Regions from separate parts of the Nocardioides luteus genome, predicted to be linked through region 2. Evidence: riboswitches for the same ligand, from Rfam matches in the RefSeq annotation. Region 2 holds a riboswitch; each other region holds the start of a gene.
What was found. A riboswitch is a leader RNA that binds a small molecule or an ion and turns the genes downstream of it on or off. The one in region 2 is predicted to bind cobalamin.
Positions count from the first base shown of each region.

Region 1: it holds a riboswitch for cobalamin, as region 2 does, so the genes downstream of both, HD557_RS07125 (ABC transporter substrate-binding protein) here and HD557_RS06235 (VWA domain-containing protein) in region 2, are expected to answer to the same signal.
Region 3: it holds a riboswitch for cobalamin, as region 2 does, so the genes downstream of both, HD557_RS18295 (prenyltransferase/squalene oxidase repeat-containing protein) here and HD557_RS06235 (VWA domain-containing protein) in region 2, are expected to answer to the same signal.

Region 1 is NZ_JADOVJ010000001.1:1,476,061-1,479,998, reverse strand. Features, by position in the region: gene HD557_RS07135 (sugar ABC transporter ATP-binding protein) at 1-611, opposite strand, end outside; gene HD557_RS07130 (NAD(P)H-dependent oxidoreductase) at 790-1,488, shown strand; cobalamin riboswitch at 1,499-1,685, shown strand; gene HD557_RS07125 (ABC transporter substrate-binding protein) at 1,740-2,795, shown strand; gene HD557_RS07120 (FecCD family ABC transporter permease) at 2,795-3,814, shown strand; gene HD557_RS07115 (ABC transporter ATP-binding protein) at 3,811-3,938, shown strand, end outside.
Region 2 is NZ_JADOVJ010000001.1:1,300,507-1,304,444, forward strand. Features, by position in the region: gene HD557_RS06220 (HAD family hydrolase) at 1-115, shown strand, start outside; gene HD557_RS06225 (IS30 family transposase) at 203-1,450, shown strand; gene cbiE (precorrin-6y C5,15-methyltransferase (decarboxylating) subunit CbiE) at 1,486-2,703, opposite strand; cobalamin riboswitch at 2,772-2,905, shown strand; gene HD557_RS06235 (VWA domain-containing protein) at 2,930-3,938, shown strand, end outside.
Region 3 is NZ_JADOVJ010000001.1:3,821,896-3,825,833, reverse strand. Features, by position in the region: gene HD557_RS18305 (NYN domain-containing protein) at 7-765, shown strand; gene HD557_RS18300 (glycoside hydrolase family 19 protein) at 820-1,485, opposite strand; cobalamin riboswitch at 1,566-1,687, shown strand; gene HD557_RS18295 (prenyltransferase/squalene oxidase repeat-containing protein) at 1,754-2,827, shown strand; gene HD557_RS18290 (hypothetical protein) at 2,821-3,441, shown strand; gene HD557_RS18285 (energy-coupling factor transporter transmembrane component T) at 3,438-3,938, shown strand, end outside.

The DNA of each region.
Region 1 (3,938 bases), 180 kb from region 2:
AAGCGGTGCGAGATGAACACGACGGCGCAGCCCTGGTCGCGCAGCGTGCGCGCCACGGTCATCAGCCGCTCGACCTCGTTGCCCGACAGGGCCGCGGTCGGCTCGTCCATGATCAGGACCTTGGCGTCGAGGGAGAGCGCCTTGGCGATCTCGATCAGCTGCTGGTCGGCGATCGAGAGGCCCTCGGTCGGGCGGTCGGGCTCGATCGGCACGCCGAGCCGGGCGAAGAGCTCGACGACCTCGGTGCGCATCGCGGCACGGTCGATCCTGCCCCAGCGGTTGGTCGGCTGGCGCCCCATGAAGATGTTCTCGGTGACCGAGAGGTCGGGGAAGAGGGTCGGCTCCTGGTAGATGACCGCGACGCCGGCCTGCTTGGCCTCGGCGGTGTTGCGGAAGTCGACCTGCTCCCCGGCGAGCAGGTAGTCGCCCGCGTCGCGACGGTAGAGCCCGGCGACGATCTTGACCAGCGTCGACTTCCCGGCTCCGTTCTCCCCCACGAGCGCGTGGATGGATCCGGCCTCGACCCGGAGGCTTCCAGACCGGAGGGCGCGTACGGGGCCGAACGACTTGGCCACGTCCCGCAGCTCCAGTGCGGCGGGTGTGTCCGGCATGGGCAGCTCCTCGAATTGAAAGGTTTCAAGCCTGGTTTACGCTAGTGATGGCAATCACATACGTCAACACTCTTCGGCCGCTAATTTGAGCGAGGTTCGGACTTTGTCGTCAGACCGGCACGACGCCCACCCACATCCAGGCGGGAATCCTGCCGCGTCAGACCGCGTTCAGAGACCCATGCACGCACTCTGGGTATGGGCACATCCGCACGCGTCGTCGCTCAACGGACGGCTGCAGGAGGCGGGCCGGAACGCTCTCGTCGCGGCCGGCTGGACCGTCGACGAGATCGACCTCTATCGAGAAGGTTTCAATCCACTTCTGGTGGAGCGGGGCGAGGCCGACGTACGCCGCCACCAGGACCGCCTGCGGGAGGCCGATCTGCTGGTCGTGCAGTTCCCGCTGTGGTGGTATTCGGTGCCGGCCATCCTCAAGGGCTGGATCGACCGGGTCTTCGAGTCGGGGTTTGCCTTCGACGTACCGGATCCGGAGACCGGCAAGCCGCTCAAGTACGGCAAGGGCGGCCTGGCCGGCAAGCGCGCGCTGACCATCGTCACCGCCGGCGACCGGGCCGCGACCCTGGGCCCGCGCGGGATCAGCGGCCACATCGAGGACGTCCTGTGGCCGCTCCTGCACGGCACGTTCTGGTACACGGGGATGGACCCGCTGCGCCCGCACCTGATCACCGACGCCGACACCGTCGACACCGAGGCGATGGCGCGGATCGAGGCCGATCTGAGCGTACGTCTCGAGGGCGTGATGACCGAGCCGCGGATCGCCTACCGGCCGATGGTCGAGGAGCAGTACGACCACACGATCAAGCTCCACGACTCGGTCGCGCCCGGAGAGGACGGGCTCCGCGCCCACCGTGAGGGCTGACGGGCCCGCCTGCTACGGTCTTCGGGCCAGCCGCTCGGGACGTAGTCCCGGCACGGGAACCCGGTGAGAGCCCGGGACTGACGCGCAGCGGTGTGGGTGACGGACGGGACACTGTGCCACTGGGCCCTCGGGCCTGGGAAGGCGTCTCGCGCCGGTCGATCCCGAGTCCGAAGACCTGCTGGCCCTGCAGCAGACCGCTGCCGGTCAGCACGGGCGACGCGTACCAGCCCGCGACCCGCTCGAGGACCGACGTGCACCTGTCCCGCACCATCCGACCGACCCTGGCCCGAACGATCGCCGCGAGTACCGTGCTGGTGCTCGGTGCCGCCCTGACCGGCTGCGGAGCCGACCAGCCCGCCGACGCGCAGAAGGCGGCCGCCGGGACCGTCGGCTTCCCGCTCACGATGACCAACTGCGGGCGCGAGATCACGCTCGAGGCACCACCCGAGCGGGTCGTCTCGCTCAACCAGGGCTCCACCGAGATCCTGCTCTCGCTCGGCCTCGCCGACCGGATGGCCGGCACCGCGGTCTGGACCGACCCGGTGCTCGACTCGCTCGCCGAGGACAACGAGCGTGTGCCGCGGCTCGCCGACAACTGGCCCTCCTACGAGCGTGTGCTGGAGGCCGAGCCCGACTTCGTCACCGCCTCCTTCATCAGCACCCTGGGAGAGGGCGGGGTGACCACCCCGGAGGACCTGGAGAGGCTGGGTGTCGGCTCCTACCTCTCCCCCGCCGAGTGCATCAAGGACAACGAGGGCGACGACGACGGCACCCGTCTCGACCCCCTCGAGATCGAGACGATCTACCAGGAGATCACCGAGCTGGCGCGGATCTTCGGCGTCCCCGAGCGCGGCGAGCAGCTGGTCGCCGACCTGTCCCGGCGCCTCGAGGCCGCCGAGAGCAAGGCGCCGGCGGGTGAGGTGAGCGCGATGTACTGGTTCGCCAACTCCGAGTCGCCCTACCTGGCCGGTTGCTGCGGCGGCCCAGGCATCATCGGCCGCGCTCTCGGCATCGAGAACGTCTTCGACGACACCACCGACGAGTGGCCGCAGATCAACTGGGAGACCGTCGCCGAGCGCAACCCTGACGTCATCGTCGTGGGCGATCTGACCCGCAAGAGCCAGACCGCCGAGACCGCCCGCGCCAAGATCGACTATCTGAAGAACAACCCGGTCACCGCGCAGATGGACGCGGTGAAGAACGACCGTTTCGTGACGCTGTCCGGCGCCGAGCTCAACCCCTCGATCCGCACCGTTTACGCGGTCGAGAACGTCGCCGACCAGCTGGCCGCTCTCGGCCTCCGCTGATGGCGGTCCGCGCCCTCCCTCGCGCCGGTGTCCTGCTGGCCCTGGCTCCCCTGGTGGTGGTCGCCTCGGTCGCGGGCGCCATCACCGTGGGACCCTCCGACCTCAGCATCGCCGACGTCTACGGTGTCCTCGCCGACCGGGCCGGCCTCGGCTCCTCCGAACTGACTCTCCTCCAGCAGAGCATCGTGTGGGACCTGCGGCTGCCGCGTACGTTGCTCGCGGGGATCTGCGGGGCGGGCCTGGCCATCTGCGGGGTCATCCTGCAGTCGCTGCTGCGCAACCCGCTCGCCGATCCGTTCGTGCTCGGCATCTCCTCGGGCGCTTCCACCGGAGCGGTCTCGATCGTCGTCCTCGGCATCGGGTCGGGCGCGGTCGGGCTCTCCACCGGGGCCTTCGTGGGCGCGCTGGCCTCGTTCGCACTCGTGCTGCTGCTCGCCTCGCTCGCCGGGGGCACCACCGACCGGCTCATCCTGGCCGGCATCGCCGCTACCCAGCTCTTCTCGGCCCTCACCTCGTTCATCGTGTTCACCGCGGCCGACGCCGAGCAGACGCGCGGGGTGCTGTTCTGGCTGCTCGGGTCGCTCTCCTCGGCGAGCTGGACCGACGTGCTCGTGTGCGGGGTGATCGTGCTCGGCGGGCTGCTCTGCTGCATCCTCGGGGCGGGATGGCTGAACGCGTTCGCGTTCGGCAACGACGCGGCGGCCTCGCTCGGCGTCGACGTCGCGCGCATCCGGGCGGTGCTGCTGGTGCTGACGGCGCTGATGACCGCCGTCATCGTCTCGACGTCGGGCGCGATCGGCTTCGTCGGGCTGGTCCTTCCCCATCTCGCCAGAGCGCTCGTCGGGGTCGGACACCGGCTGCTGCTCCCCGCCACCGCGCTGCTCGGAGCGATCTTCCTGATCTGGGTCGACACCGCGGCCCGGACGATGATCGACCCCGAGGAGCTCCCCGTCGGGGTGGCGACCGCGCTGGTCGGGGTGCCTGCCTTCGCGCTGGTGCTGATGAGGGCACGCCGATGACCGCGCTCGAGGCCGGCCGGGTCAGCTGGGCGCCTCGTGGCCGACTCGTCGTCGACGACGTGTCCCTCCAGGTCGAGGACGGTGCCACCGTCGGGCTGCTCGGGCCGAACGGGTCCGGGAAGTC
Region 2 (3,938 bases):
GGCCGGGATCGACTGCGTGGTCGTACACAACGACTTCACCGGCACTCAGGACTTCTCCCAAGCTACTTACCGCATCGACACCTTGGGAGAGCTGAAGCGCATCGCGCTCGGATGAGATGCCGACCTTTTACTAGACGATGACACTTTGTGAAGCCGGTGGACTCAACCGGTCGAAGCAACGCTGAGTTGAAGGAGCGTTGTGATGCCGACGGGGAAGCCCTTTTCACAGGAGTGTCGTTCTCGAGTCGTGGATCTGATCTGTGCGGGTATGTCGGCACGGCGGGCTGCTGATGTGGTCGGCGTGGCGAAACCGACCGCGGTGCTGTGGTGGCATCAGGCTTGCCCAGTGCCGATTCCACTTGAGCCGGGTGCGTTACGGGGTGGGCTGGGCACAGTGCTACAGAGTGACCCGAGTGTCCCCGGTACCGACCGTGCAGGCCGTCAGCGTCGTTGTTTGACCGCCCAGGATCGTGCGGTGATCGCTGCAGGACTGGCTGATCGGTGGTCGCAGGCCAAGATCGCTGCGGTGATCGGGCGGGATAGGTCGGTGGTGTGCCGCGAGGTCGCCCGCAACACCGGCCACGATGGTGTCTATCGCGGTGAGGTGGCTCATCGGGCAGCCCACCAGCGCCGCCGGCGTCCCAAGGAGTTCAAGCTGGCCGCGAACCCACGACTGTCTCGGCTGATCGAGACCTGGATGGACCAGGGCTGGTCACCCGGGTTGATCGCGGCGGTGCTGCGCACCGATCACCCCGGTGCCGATCCGGCTGCGAGGATGGGACGGGTGAGTCACGAGACGATCTACCGGGCCCTCTATGTTCAAACCCGCGGTCAGCTCCGAGCCGATCTACATCGATGCCTCTCTACTCGGCGCAAGGCCCGCAAACCTCGTGGCCGTTCCAGCCATGACCCCAGCAAGAACGCCTATGCCGAGGCATTCAAGATCAGTCAACGACCTGCCGAGGTCGCTGACCGAGCCGTTCCGGGGCACTGGGAGGGCGACTTGATCCTCGGGAGCGGGAACGGCTCAGCGATCGGCACCTTGGTCGAACGCACCACCCGGTTCGTGATCCTGCTCCACCTGCCCGGTCGCCACGACGCCGAGACCGTTGCTGAAGCGATGATCCGCGAGATGGGCACGCTGCCCGATCACCTACGACGCTCGATCACCTGGGACCGTGGCCTTGAACTTGCCCGCTACCAGCACATCCAGGTCGAGCTCGGCACCACCATCTACTTCGCCGATCCACACTCCCCCTGGCAGCGAGGATCCAACGAGAACACCAACCGGCTCCTCAGACACTGGTTCGAGAAGAGCAGCGACCTCTCACGCCACACTCCCCAAGACCTCCAACGCATCGCCGACACCCTCAACCAACGCCCACGCCCTACCCTTGACCTACAGACGCCGGCCCAACGGCTGGCCCAGCTGCTGAACCCAGCAGCCTGACCAACCGTTGCTTCGACCGGTTGAGTCCACCGCCTTCACAAAGTGTCATCGTCTAGTAAAAGGGGCGCGCGGTAGGCCCACTGCACGACGGTGCGCTGAGGCGCCCAGCCGCGGAAGGTGCCGATCGTGTCGACGGACTCCACAGAGATCCGGGTCAGCTCGCCGCCCAGCTCGGCATGCTGTCGCGTCAGGAGCTGCTCGGTCTCCAGGGTGACGCCGTGGACGACCAGACGACCGCCGGGGCGGAGGGCGGCGAGGCAGGTGTCGAGGACGCCGGGGCGGGTTGCGCCGCCGCCGATGAAGATCGCGTCGGGGGAGCGGAGGCCGGGCAGGGCGTCGGGGGCGCGGCCCTCGACGACGGCGAGGCCGGGTACGCCGAGGCGGGTCGCGTTGCGGGCGATCCGGGCGGCCCGCTCGGGGCTGGCCTCGATGGCCGTCGTGGTGCAGGAGGGGTGCGCCCGCATCCACTCGATCCCGACCGAGCCGGCGCCGGCGCCGACGTCCCACAGGTGCGCCCCAGGAGTGGGTGCCAGTCGGGCCAGGGCCGAGGCGCGCAGGTCGCGCTTGGTCAGCTGGCCGTCGTTCTCGAAGACGTCATCGGGCAGGCCCGCAGCCCAGCCGAGAGAGGGCGCGCCGACGCACTCGATCGCGACGATGTTGAGCCGTGGTGACTCGCCCGCCCAGGTCGAGGCCGTCCCCGTCCGGGCGCTCTCGGTCTCTGCGCCCAGCTCGCCGAGGACGGTCATCGTCGACGCGCCGAACCCGCTCGTGATCAGCAGGTTCGCGAGCTCGGCCGGGGTCGACCCGTCGGAGGAGAGGGCCAGGATCCGGCGGCCGGGGGCGAGCTCGCGGGCGACCAGCGACACGTCGCGGCCGACCAGACTGACTGCCACGCACGACTCGGCCGGCCAGCCCATCCGGGCGCGGGCGAGGGCGACGGAGGAGACGGCCGGCTCGATGCGTACGTTGGCTGCTCCGAGCAGGTCGATCAGGGTCGTACCGATGCCGGAGACCAGCGGGTCGCCCGAGGCCAGCGCGACGACAGGGGCGTCCGTCGGCAGCGACTCGAGCAGGGCCGGGAGCCCCTCGCGCAGCGGCGAGGGCCAGGGCTCGCGCCGCTGGCCGGGAACGTCGGGGACGAGGTCGAGATGACGCTTGCCGCCGAGGAGGGTCGCGGCGTCCTGGATCAGCTGCTGGTGACGTACGGGGATCTCGTCCCAACCTCCGGCACCGATGCCCACCACGACGATCATGAGGCCAGACGCTACAGTGACCGCACAGGCGCGAGGTGCCCCGACTGCCCAGTCATCGGCTCGAGAGGAGAGCTGGTGAGGACGGTGGGACGGGAGAATCTGGGAAGCCGGTGAGATTCCGGCACAGGCCCGCTGCGGTGAACCGAGCCCCACACGGGGGACTCGGCAAGTCCGAAGACCGGCCCCGCGTCCATCCATCCAACGCGATAGGGAGCGGGAGCCTCTCATGCCGGTGCACTATCCATTTTCTGCCGTCCTCGGCTGTCAGGCGGACGACCTCGACGACATGGGCCTCGCGCTCGTGCTCACCACGATCTCCCCGGAGATCGGCGGGGTCCTGGTCCGCGGCGAGAAGGGGACCGCGAAGTCGACGGCCGTACGCGGCCTGGCGGCCGTGCTGCCCTCGATCTCGGTCTATGCGGGGGACCGGTTCTCGATCGACCCCGCCGACCCGTCCGCGGAGTCGCCGGACGGGCCGTTCGGGTCCGCTGCCGTCGTGGAGAGCCGGCCGGTGCGGCTGGTCGAGCTCCCGGTCGGTGCGACCGAGGACCGGGTCGTGGGCTCGCTCCATCTGGAGAGCGCGCTGTCGCGCGGTGCGGTCGAGTTCGAGCCGGGGCTGCTCGCCCGGGCCCACCGCGGACTGCTCTACGTCGACGAGGTCAACCTGCTCCACGACCACCTGGTCGACCTGCTCCTGGACGCGGCCGCGATGGGCCGGGTCTCGGTCGAGCGCGACGGGGTCTCGGTCGAGCACGCCGCCCGGTTCGTGCTGATCGGCACCATGAACCCCGAGGAGGGCGAGCTGCGCCCGCAGCTGCTGGACCGCTTCGGGCTCACCGTCGAGGTTGCCGCTCCTCGCGATCCCGCCCTCCGGGCGGAGGTCGTACGCCGCCGGATGGCCTTCGACCTGGACGCTCCCGCGTTCGTCGAGCGCTATGTGGCCGCCGAGCGTGACCTGACCGCCCGGGTGTCCGCCGCCCGCGCGCTGGTCGGGAAGGTCCGGCTCACCGCACCGGGGCTGCTCAAGATCGCCGAGGTCTGCGCGGCCTTCGAGGTCGACGGGCTGCGCGCCGACATCGTCACCGCCCGCACCGCGGTCGCCCACGCCGCCTGGGCCGGGCGCTCCGAGGTCACCCGCGAAGACATCCGCCGGGCCGCACTCCTGGCCCTTCCGCACCGCCGCCGTCGCAACCCGTTCGACGCTCCCGGTCTCGACGAGGACCTGCTCGACCGCA
Region 3 (3,938 bases), 2.5 Mb from region 2:
GATCCGGTGACCGAGCCCTTCCGCATCGCCCTGCTCATCGACGCCGACAACGCCCCTGCGGCCAAGATCGACGCGATCCTCAACGACCTGGCCGAGTACGGCGAGGTGACGATCCGCCGGGCCTACGGGAACTGGACCAAGCCCGAGCTGAAGGGGTGGATCGAGGAGCTGCACGACGCCGCGATCCGGCCGATGCAGCAGTTCGACCTGACCGCCCACAAGAACGCCTCCGACATGGCGCTCGCCATCGATGCCGTCGAGCTGCTGCACGCGGCGATCCCGGACGCGTTCGCGCTGGTCTCCTCCGACTCCGACTTCACCCCGCTGGTGCACTATCTGCGGGAGAAGGGTCGCGCGGTCTACGGCTACGGCCGGGAGAAGACGCCGGCGCCGTTCAAGAGCGCCTGCACCCGGTTCACCGTGGTGGAGAAGCTCGGTGGTTCCGAGGAGGAGACCGACACCGACGCCGAGGCCGGCGCCACCCCCGCCCGCAAGCCGTCCTCCTCGGCGACCACGGGGCAGGTGCTGAAGCGCAACGCCCGGTTGATCCAGCTGCTGCGCAACTCCATCGCCGCGGCCGCCGACGACGACGGCTGGGCCCTGGTCGGTACGGTCGTCTCCCGCATCCGCAACCAGTCCTCCGAGGACCCCCGCAACTACGGCTACGCCACCTGGACCAAGCTCATCAAGGCGATCGACCTCTTCGAGCTCAAGGACGAGGGCACCTCGGCGATCGCGGTCAGCGACAAGCGCATCAAGAAGTGAGCGAGCGTCAGCGAGCGAACCACGAGATCAACGCGGCGGCGTGACGTACGTCTGCTAGGAGGCGTCCGCGGCGCGGTCCTGGTCGTCTGCCTTCTTCGGCTTCGGGCGAGTGCAGTCGATCCCCTTGGGCACCGACCCGTTGAGGTGCTTCAGCGCGGCCTTGAAGTCGCGGCAGCGCTCGGCGTCCTCCTCCTTGTTGCGGGGATAGCCGATCGCCGCGTTGACCTTGCCCATCTCGAGGTCGTCGGCGAGCGGGTTGATCTCGCGGGCGACGGTCCAGTACCAGCGCGAGATCGGCGCGCTGTGGTCCAGCGACCGGGCCAGCTCGGGGCGGCGGCGCAGGTCGATCCCGAAGTAGGCGCCGGCGTCGGTGTAGTTGGCCTCGCCGGTCAGCTGGATGTAGCCGCGGCCGGCGTACTTCCGCTTGTCGCGGGGGCCCTTGGCGTCGTGGTGGAAGGAGCTCTCGTTGGCGAGCGTGGCCAGGTAGGCCGCCTGCCGGTAGGGGGTCGTGATCCGGGCGTCGTCCATGGCGCGGTTGAGCGTCGGCAGCCCGGTCTCGACGGTCTTCTTGTTCCCGACCTTGTCGCCGAACATGGCGACCAGGTCGTCGTACGTGACCGAGGTCCGATCCGGTGCCGCGAGTGCCGTCGTGGTCGGGCAGAGAGCGAGAAGGGTGGCCGAGATCGAGGTTGCGACAAGGCCGAGAATCCTGTGGCGCATGGGGACAGAGTGACTGCTCGACGGCGATCCCGCAAGCAGGGCGTGCGCGGCATAGGATTGCCCCGCATCAAAGCAGAGCCTCAATCAACACACGCCGTGGTGGGGGAAGCCGGTCGAATCCCGGCGCTGACCCGCAACCGTAGGCTCAGGACATCGAGGGTCCTGAGCGAGCCGGAGCACCTGCCGACGGACGCGTACTGACCTGACGCTGTCGTGGAAAGCAGCGGGTCGGCCCTGGGCCTTCCCGACGAACAGCGCGGAAGGAACCATGAAGAAGACCGTCCTCGGTGGCATCGCCGCCGCCCTCGCCCTCACCTCGCTCGCCGGCTGCGGCGAGAAGGCCGTCGAGGAGGGGGAGAAGCCCGCCTACGACGCGAAGGTGTCCACCTCGGTGGCCGACTGGCTCGTCGCCCAGGCCCCGAAGGGTGTGGCCCACAACGCGCAGTACGGCACCGACGACTTCGGCCTCAGCGCCGACATCGGGATCGCGCTGGCCGAGGTCGGCGGCTACGACGAGGAGATCGCCACGATCGTCGCGGCCGTGATGAAGAACAAGAAGGCCTACACCTCGCCGGGGTTCGGCACGGTCACCTCGGCCGGGGCCACGGCCAAGGCGCTCGTCCTCCAGCAGAACGTCGACGCCTCCGACCCCGGTCTGCTGAAGCAGCTCGAGGGCACCGTCGCCGAGAACGGCCGCATCGCCGACGAGCTCGACCCCAAGAACAAGGAGGCGACCGACTACTCCAACACCATCGGCCAGTCGTACGCCGTGTGGGCGCTGAGCAACGCGGAGAGCAAGGAGGCCACGGCCGCCGCGGAGTTCCTGGCCGGGCAGCAGTGCGAGGAGGGCTGGTTCCGGGTCACGTTCACGGCCGACCCCGCGGCCGCCGACCAGACCTGCGACGGCGACCCGAAGGCCGCGCCGGACGCCGACGCCACCGCCTTCGCGCTGATCGCGCTGTCCTCGGTCGCCTCTCCCGAGGCCGAGAAGGCGGTCAAGGCAGGCGTCGAGTGGCTGAAGGAGACCCAGGCCGAGGACGGGTCCTTCAAGGCCGCCACCGGCAACATCGCCAACTCCAACACCACCGGCCTGGCCGGGTGGGCGTTCGGGCGCGCCGGGGAGACCGACGCTGCCGAGAAGGCGGCCTCCTGGGTCGCCGAGCACGTCGTGACCTGCGGCGACGACGTCGGCGCGGTGGCCTACGACGACGCCGCCCTGACCGAGGGCAACACCAAGGGGCTGACCAAGGAGTCCGAGGGGATGTACCGCCTCGCGGCCGCCCAGGCGCTGCCGTCGCTGGTCTACCTGCCCAAGGACGCGACCGCGAAGAGCTCGTGCTGATCCTGCGGTCCGCTCGCGTGGCCCTGGCGATCCTCGCCGGAGCCACCGCACTCGTCGTCACCCCCGCCTCCGCGTCGGCCGCCGTCTCGCGGTCCGACGAGGCGTGTGACGGCGTCACCGTCGTCGTCGAGCCCAACGCGCTGGGCGGCGACCCCGCGGTCACCTGCGTCCGGCCCGAGGAGGGCGACACCGGCGCCGATCTCTTCGAGAAGGCAGGACATCCGCTCACCTACGTGACCGCGATGCCCAGCGTCGTCTGCCGCGTCGACGGCCGGCCGAAGACCGCCGGTTGCGCCCAGATGCCGCCCGCCGACGCCTACTGGTCGCTGTGGGTCACCGACGAATCCGGGGCCTGGAGCTATGCCTCCAGAAATGTTACCGAAATCAGCGTGACCTCCGGGCAGGGTGTTGCGTTCACGTGGATAGACGACGATGTCGTTACCGCTCCGGCGACGGAGCTTGGGGATGCTGTGGGGGCGCCCTCAAGCCCGTCGCCGGAGTTATCTCCGGACGACGCACCCTCCGAGCCCCGGCAGCTGCCCGTCTGGGTCGCTCCGGCCGGGATCCTCGCCCTCTTCTCCGTCGCCGGTGTCGTGTGGTGGCGTCGGCGATGAGCACGCTGATCCGCACAGCCGCGGTCGCGCGCCTGCCCCGGGATCTGCACCCCGTCGCGTGGTGGGTGTGGGCGATCGGCCTGGCTGCGTACGCCTCCTTCACCACCAACCCGCTGCTGCTTCTGCTGCTGGTGGGGGTGGTCTCGGTCGTGGTCGCGGCCCGCCGCGGGGAGCAACCGTGGGCGAAGGCGTTCCGGCTCTACGTCGGCCTCGCCCTGTTCATCGTGGCGACCCGGGTGCTCTTCCGGGTGCTCCTGGGCGCCGTGCCGGGTCACGTGCTCATCGACCTGCCCGAGATCCCGCTTCCCGAATGGGTGCTGGGGATCCGGCTGCTCGGGCCGCTCACCCGCGAGGCGCTGCTGGCCGGCCTCTACGACGGCATGCGGCTCGGCGTGATCGTGATCTGCGTCGGTGCGGCCAACGCGCTGGCCAACCCGAAGCGACTGCTGCGGTCGCTGCCGCCGGCGCTCTACGAGATCGGCACCGCGGTCGTGGTC